One region of the Streptomyces sp. NPDC020747 genome, then DNA from elsewhere that is predicted to be linked to it. Evidence: riboswitches for the same ligand, from Rfam matches in the RefSeq annotation. Region 1 holds a riboswitch; the other holds the start of a gene.
The links. A riboswitch is a leader RNA that binds a small molecule or an ion and turns the genes downstream of it on or off. The one in region 1 is predicted to bind glycine.
Positions count from the first base shown of each region.

Region 2: linked by a shared signal. The riboswitch ahead of gcvT (glycine cleavage system aminomethyltransferase GcvT) and the one ahead of gcvP (aminomethyl-transferring glycine dehydrogenase) in region 1 are both predicted to bind glycine.

Region 1 covers NZ_JBIRTJ010000030.1:9,459-12,839, forward strand. The annotation lists partial or broken gene ACH4YP_RS45935 (DNA polymerase IV) at 1-1,247, shown strand, start outside; gene ACH4YP_RS45940 (PRC-barrel domain-containing protein) at 1,166-1,540, opposite strand; glycine riboswitch at 1,645-1,740, shown strand; gene gcvP (aminomethyl-transferring glycine dehydrogenase) at 1,926-3,381, shown strand, end outside.
Region 2 covers NZ_JBIRTJ010000016.1:58,674-62,054, forward strand. The annotation lists gene gcvH (glycine cleavage system protein GcvH) at 1-134, opposite strand, end outside; gene gcvT (glycine cleavage system aminomethyltransferase GcvT) at 267-1,394, opposite strand; glycine riboswitch at 1,558-1,663, opposite strand; gene ACH4YP_RS35315 (AAA family ATPase) at 1,897-2,583, shown strand; gene ACH4YP_RS35320 (enhanced serine sensitivity protein SseB) at 2,700-3,381, shown strand, end outside.

The DNA of each region.
Region 1 (3,381 bases):
GGGACGCGGAGTCGGCGCGGCTGGCCGGGGTGAAGCTGCGCGGGGACATCAGGGCCGTCACCGGACTGACCGGGTCGGTCGGCCTCGCCGCCTCCAAGATGCTCGCGAAGATCGCCTCCGAGCAGGCCAAGCCGGACGGGCTCGTGCTGATAGAGCCGGGTACCGAGCGGGAGCTGCTCGCCCCCATGTCCGTGCGAACGCTTCCGGGGGTGGGGCCCGCCACGGGAGACCATCTGCGGCGGGCCGGGATCACCACGGTCGGGGAGATCGCCGAGGCGGGCGAGGACGAGCTCGTACGGCTCCTGGGGAAGGCCCACGGGGTCGCGCTGTACGCCATGGCGCTCGCGCACGACGTGCGGCCCGTGGTGGCCGAGCGGGACACCAAGTCGGTGTCCGTCGAGGACACGTACGACGTGGACATCCACGACCGGGTGCGGGTGCGGATGGAGGTCCAGCGCCTGGCCGACCGGTGTGTGGGGCGGTTGCGGGGCGCGCATCTGTCGGGGCGGACCATCGTGCTGAAGGTGCGGCGGTACGACTTCTCGACGCTGACCCGGTCCGAGACGCTCAGGGGGCCCACGGACGACCCCGCGGTGGTGCGGGAGGCCGCCGGGCGGTTGCTGGAGTCCGTGGACACCACGGGCGGCGTACGGCTGCTGGGGGTGGGCGTCTCGGGGCTCGCCGACTACACGCAGGAGGATCTGTTCGCTCAGGCTCGGACGGCTGCCGCTGCCGCGTCCGCTGCTGCCGAGGAGATCGAGCACGCGGAGAAGGAGGAAGCCGAGGAGGCGGTCGAGGAGCCGGTGCCTCCTGCGGAGCGGCGGTGGCATGCCGGGCACGATGTGCGGCATGCCGAGTTCGGGCACGGGTGGGTGCAGGGGAGTGGGCTGGGGCGGGTGACTGTGCGGTTCGAGACGCCGGACTCCGTGCCGGGGCGGGTGCGGACGTTTCGGAGCGATGATCCTTTGTTGGAGGGGGCTGAGCCGTTGCCGTTGGTGGAGCGGCGGGGTGGTGATGTGGGGGCGTCTGCGGGGTCGCCTGCGGCGGGCGGGGAGGGGTGAGGTCGGTGCGGGTGTGTTTGTGGGTGCGGGTCGGTTGTGGCCTCGTGCGCGGTTCCCCGCGCCCCCAAGACAGACCGGCGTCGCCCTTGCCCCCTTGGAGCCCCTTACTGGGAGTCGTCCCTGCCTGCCAGGTGGCCGAAGTCGTGGTCCGGGAAGGGGGGTGGGGGAGCTACGTCCAGGCCGTAGTGGTGGTAGAGCTGGAGTTCCTGTTCGGGGGAGAGGTGGCGGCCTACGCCGAAGTCGGGGGCGTCTTTGATCAGGGCGCGTTCGAAGGGGACTCGCAGACCCCCGTCGGTCAGTTCGCTGGGCTCCAGGGGGACGAAGGCGTCCCTGCTGAACAGGCCGGTGCGTATGGCCGCCCACTCCGGTACGCCGGTCGCGTCGTCGAGGTAGACCTCGTCGACCGTGCCGATTTTCGTGCCGTTGCGGTCGAACGCCTTGCGGCCTATCAGGTTGCGCGGATCGATGTCGGTCTGCACGGGCCCTCCAGCTGCTCGCAACTCATCCGTAAGCACTACGAAAGAGCACTTTGAGGAGGGCGGCCACTCGGGGGAACCCCGCTGGTACCCTGGGCAACGGCTGCTGACCCCGTGCGGGAGAGTCCTCCAGGCTTCATCGGAGGCGCCGAAGGAGCAAATCCTCCCCGGAATCTCTCAGGCCCACGTACCGCATGGACGAGGTCACTCTGGAAAGCAGAGTGGTGTCCGAGTTTCTGACGGGTTCCGCTCTCACCGACGGTGAAAGCCGGTGCGCCTTCACGGGCGGGCCGGTGAAGCTCTCAGGTTGAGATGACAGAGGGGGAGGCCGTCCGGGCACCCATGCAGTGGTGCCCCTCGAAGGTCGTCAGACCAGGAGGCCTCCGCAATGACCGCCCATCGTATTCCGCTCTCAGAGCTCGAACAGGGAATCCCCTTCGAGCAGCGCCACATCGGGCCCGACACCGAAGCCCGGGCCAAGATGCTCGCGCACGTGGGGTACGGCTCGCTCGACGAGCTGACGGCCACCGCGGTCCCGGATGTGATCAAGAACGCCGAGGCGCTCGAACTGCCGGGCGCCCGCACCGAGGCCGAGGTGCTGGCCGAACTGTGCTCCCTCGCGGACCGCAACCAGGTGCTGGATTCCATGATCGGGCTCGGGTACTACGGGACGTTCACGCCGCCTGTCATTCTGCGCAATGTCATGGAGAGTCCCGCCTGGTACACGGCGTACACGCCCTACCAGCCGGAGATCTCGCAGGGCCGGCTGGAGGCGCTGCTCAACTTCCAGACCGTGGTCGCCGAGCTGACCGGGCTGCCGACCTCCGGGGCCTCGCTGCTCGACGAGGGCACGGCGGCCGCCGAGGCCATGGCGCTGTCGCGGCGCATGGGCAAGAACAAGAAGGGCCTGTTCCTGGTCGACGCGGACACCATGCCGCAGACCATCGCCGTGATCGAGACCCGCGCCGAGCCGACCGGCGTCGAGGTCGTCGTCGCCGACCTGAGCGACGGCATTCCGGCCGGGCTCGCCGAGCGCGAGATCAACGGCGTGCTCCTCCAGTACCCCGGCGCCTCCGGGGCAGTACGGGACCTCAAGCCCGTCGTCGAGCGGGCGCACGAGCTGGGCGCGGTCGTCACTGTCGCCGCCGATCTGCTCGCCCTGACGCTGCTCACCTCGCCGGGTGAGCTGGACGCCGACATCGCGGTCGGTACGACCCAGCGCTTCGGTGTGCCGATGGGCTTCGGCGGGCCGCACGCCGGATACATGGCCGTGCGCGAGAAGTTCGCGCGCAGCCTGCCCGGCCGGCTCGTCGGCGTCTCGGTCGACGCGGACGGCAACAAGGCGTACCGGCTCGCCCTGCAGACGCGTGAGCAGCACATCCGCCGTGAGAAGGCGACCAGCAACATCTGTACGGCTCAGGTGCTGCTCGCCGTGATGGCCGGGATGTACGCGGTCTACCACGGTCCCCAGGGCCTCAAGTCCATCGCGCGGCGCACCCACCGGTACGCCACGATCCTCGCCGCGGGTCTGAAGGCCGGCGGGGTCGAGGTCGTCCACGAGGCGTACTTCGACACGCTGACCGTGCGGGTGCCGGGCAAGGCGGCCGAGACGCTCGCCGCCGCGCGCCGGGGCGGGGTCAACCTCCGGCTCGTCGACGCCGACCGCCTGTCCCTCGCCTGCGACGAGACCACCACGCGGGCCCAACTGGGCGCCGTCTGGGCGGCGTTCGGGGTCGACGGGGACGTGGCCGCGCTGGACGAGGCGACGGAGGACACGCTGCCGGCCGCGCAGCTGCGCACCGACGAGTACCTCACGCACCCGGTCTTCCACCAGTACCGTTCCG
Region 2 (3,381 bases), on a different contig from region 1:
GGGAGCTGGACGTACACGACATCGCCGAGCGCGTTGGCCGCGTGCTCCGTGATGCCGACCGTCGAGACGCCGTCCTCGGCGCCCGACAGCCACTCGTGCTCCTTGCTGTAGCGCAGCTGCTGGGGGTTGCTCATGGCCTGAATTCTCCTGTACGCGGGGGAGTGCTGATGCAGGGGGACTGAGGGTGACCTGGGCGGATGTGCTCAGGGTCACTTCATGACGCTCGCGGACCAGGGTTCACTGTCCGGCGCTCGCTGGACCAGGGTCTACTTCTGGCGCTTGTAGAACGGCAGCGCCACGACCTCGTACGGCTCGTGGCTGCCCCGGATGTCCACGCCGACACCGGGCGTGCCGGGCGCGGAGTGCGCGGCGTCGACGTACGCCATCGCGATCGGCTTGCCCAGGGTCGGTGAGGGGGCGCCGGAGGTGACCTCGCCGACGACCTTGCCGTCGGCGACGACCGGGTAGCCGGCGCGCGGCACACGGCGGCCCTCGGCGATCAGGCCGACCAGGACGCGCGGGGGCTGCGACTCGGCCCGGGCGGCGGCCTCGGTCAGCGCCTCGCGCCCCACGAAGTCGCCCTCCTTCTCGAACTTCACGACCCGGCCGAGCCCCGCGTCGAACGGGGTGAGGGCGGTGCTCAGCTCGTGCCCGTACAGCGGCATGCCCGCCTCCAGGCGCAGGGTGTCCCGGCAGGAGAGGCCGCAGGGGACGAGCCCGACGGGGGTGCCCGCGTCGGTCAGCGCCCGCCACAGCTTCTCGGCGTCGGCCGGGGCCACGAACAGCTCGAAGCCGTCCTCGCCGGTGTAGCCGGTGCGCGCGATCAGCGCGGGGACGCCGGCGACCGTGCCGGGCAGACCGGCGTAGTACTTCAGGCCGTCCAGGTCGGCGTCGGTGAGGGACTTGAGGATGCCGGGGGACTCGGGTCCCTGGATCGCGAGCAGGGCGTACGCGTCACGGTCGTCGCGGACCTCGGCGTCGAAGCCCTCGGCCCGCTCCACGAGCGCGTCCAGAACTGTCTGGGCGTTGGAGGCGTTGGCGACGACCATGTACGTGGTCTCCGCGAGCCGGTAGACGATCAGGTCGTCGAGGATGCCGCCGTCGGCCCGGCAGATCATGGTGTAGCGGGCCCGGCCGGGCTTCACGCCCCCGATGTTGCCGACCAGCGCGAAGTCGAGCAGGGAGGCGGCCTGGGGCCCGGTCACGGTGATCTCGCCCATGTGGGAAAGGTCGAAGAGTCCGGCCTTCGTCCGTACGGCGAGGTGCTCGTCGCGCTCGGAGCCATAGCGCAGGGGCATGTCCCAGCCGGCGAAATCGGTCATCGTCGCGCCGAGCGAACGATGGAGGGCGTCGAGCGCGGTGTGACGCGGTTCAACGGGGGCGTTACTGCTCACGGTGGGGCTCCCAAGGCATGACGGCGAGGTCGTTCCTCCCCATCTGTCATCGGAACCTGAGAGGTTCGCCGTGACCACCGGTCGTCCGGGACGGTCACTGACTTGCACCTTGGGTGGAGCCGACGCCCTGCTGACAGGGAGACGGCCCGCTTTTCAGATGTGCCTCGCCCGCGCGGTAACGGTGCCTGAGAGATTCAAGGGAGGGACTTGCTCCTTCGGCGCCCGGACCACGTACACAAACGTGTCCGGAACTCTCCCGCGCGGATTCAAGCGGCCGGTATGCAGTTGGCGGGCACATCATTGCACGCATCGGAGCGGCGCGGCAGGGGACTCCTCGTGAGGGGCGGTGCACGGTGTCGCGGCCCGGCCGCACGGCGTCCGCACAGGGTCCACAGGCGTCCACAGCGATCTGTGACGGGGCTGTGGCAGGACGAGAACAGAAAAGAGGCGACCAGCGCATTACCTTCTCTTTACACTCGACGGGGATGGGTCTCCCGACCCCATGGGGAGGACGATCAGGGTGAACAGGACCACGGCGTACGCCACGAGCGCGGCCATCGCGCTGCCCAAGCAGCCCACTGCCCCGGCCGGGGAGGCGTGCGGCCCGCTTCCGGCGCCCGTCGTCCGCGATCTGCGCGAGCGCGCGGGGCACAGCCCGCACGGGCTCCGCTTCGGCACGGCCGACCTGGTGGTGGTCACGGGCCTGCCCGGCAGCGGCAAGTCGACCCTGATGCGCCGGGCGGTGACGGGCCGCCGCATCGACTCCCAGGACACCCGCGACCGCTGGGACGGCCGCCTGGCCCGCTTCCTGCCGTACGCGGTCTACCGCCCCCTGGTCCGCGCCGCGCACTACGCGGGCCTGCGCCGGGCCCTGCGGTCCGGCGAGGGGGTCGTGGTGCACGACTGCGGGACGCAGGCCTGGGTGCGCAGCTGGCTGGCCCGGGACGCCCGGCGGCGCGGCGGCACCCTGCACCTGCTGCTGCTCGACGTGGACCCCGGCACGGCCCTGGACGGTCAGCGTGAGCGGGGCCGCGGCGTCTCGCGGTACGCGTTCGCGCGCCACCGCGGCGCGTTCGGCCGGCTGCTGCGTTCCGTGGAGAAGGGCGACCTGCCGGAGGGCTGCGGTTCGGCGGTCCTCGTCGACAGGGCGGCGGCGGACGTGCTGCGGCGGGTCGACTTCGGCGACTGAGATCCCGGTGAGCTGGACGGACCGAGGTCCCGGCGACCGGACGGACTGCGGCGGGGGAGGGCGCGTACGCGTAATCTCGACAGCCGCAGACGGCGGTTCGAGCAGGCGGTAGAGAGATGGACTTCCCGGCACAGGACATTCCGGTGCAAGCACACCCACACCCTCATGTCGGCTGGCCCGGCAACGAGTTGGAGGCGGTACTGGCCGCCTCCCTCGGCACGGCTTCGCCCTCCGCGGGCGCCAGGATCGTGGAGGTCATGGGCCGCAGCTTCCTCTGGATCCCGCTGCCCGAGGGCGGCGGCCCGCACAGCGGCCCGCTCGACCTGCCCACGATGGAGTTCGGCGGACAGGCGTACGTGCCGGTCTTCAGCTCGGAGCAGCAGTTCCGCCAGGTCGTCGGCGACCACATGTCGTACACGGTCGCGCCCGCCGTCGAGTTCGCGCGCGGTCTGCCGCCGCAGGTGGGCATCGTGGTGAACCCGGACGGCACGGTCGGGGTGCCGCTGCCGCCGCCCGCCGTGGCCGAGCTGTGCCGGGCCGGGCGTACCGAGCTGGACGGACGGGCGAGCGGCGGCCGGGTGCGGCTGTTCCAGCCGGACTGGCAGCACGAGCCGGTGGACTTCCTGGCCGCCGCCTCCGCGGAGTTCGCCGCGACCGGCGTCGTCCTGAGCGCCCGCCGCTGTCTGGCGAGCATCGAGGGCGGCGATCCCGTGATGTTCGTCGGCGTCGAGCTGGCCCACTGGCACGACGACGCCCGCACCCTCCCTCTGGACGCCGTGGGCCGGGCCCTCGGCCGGG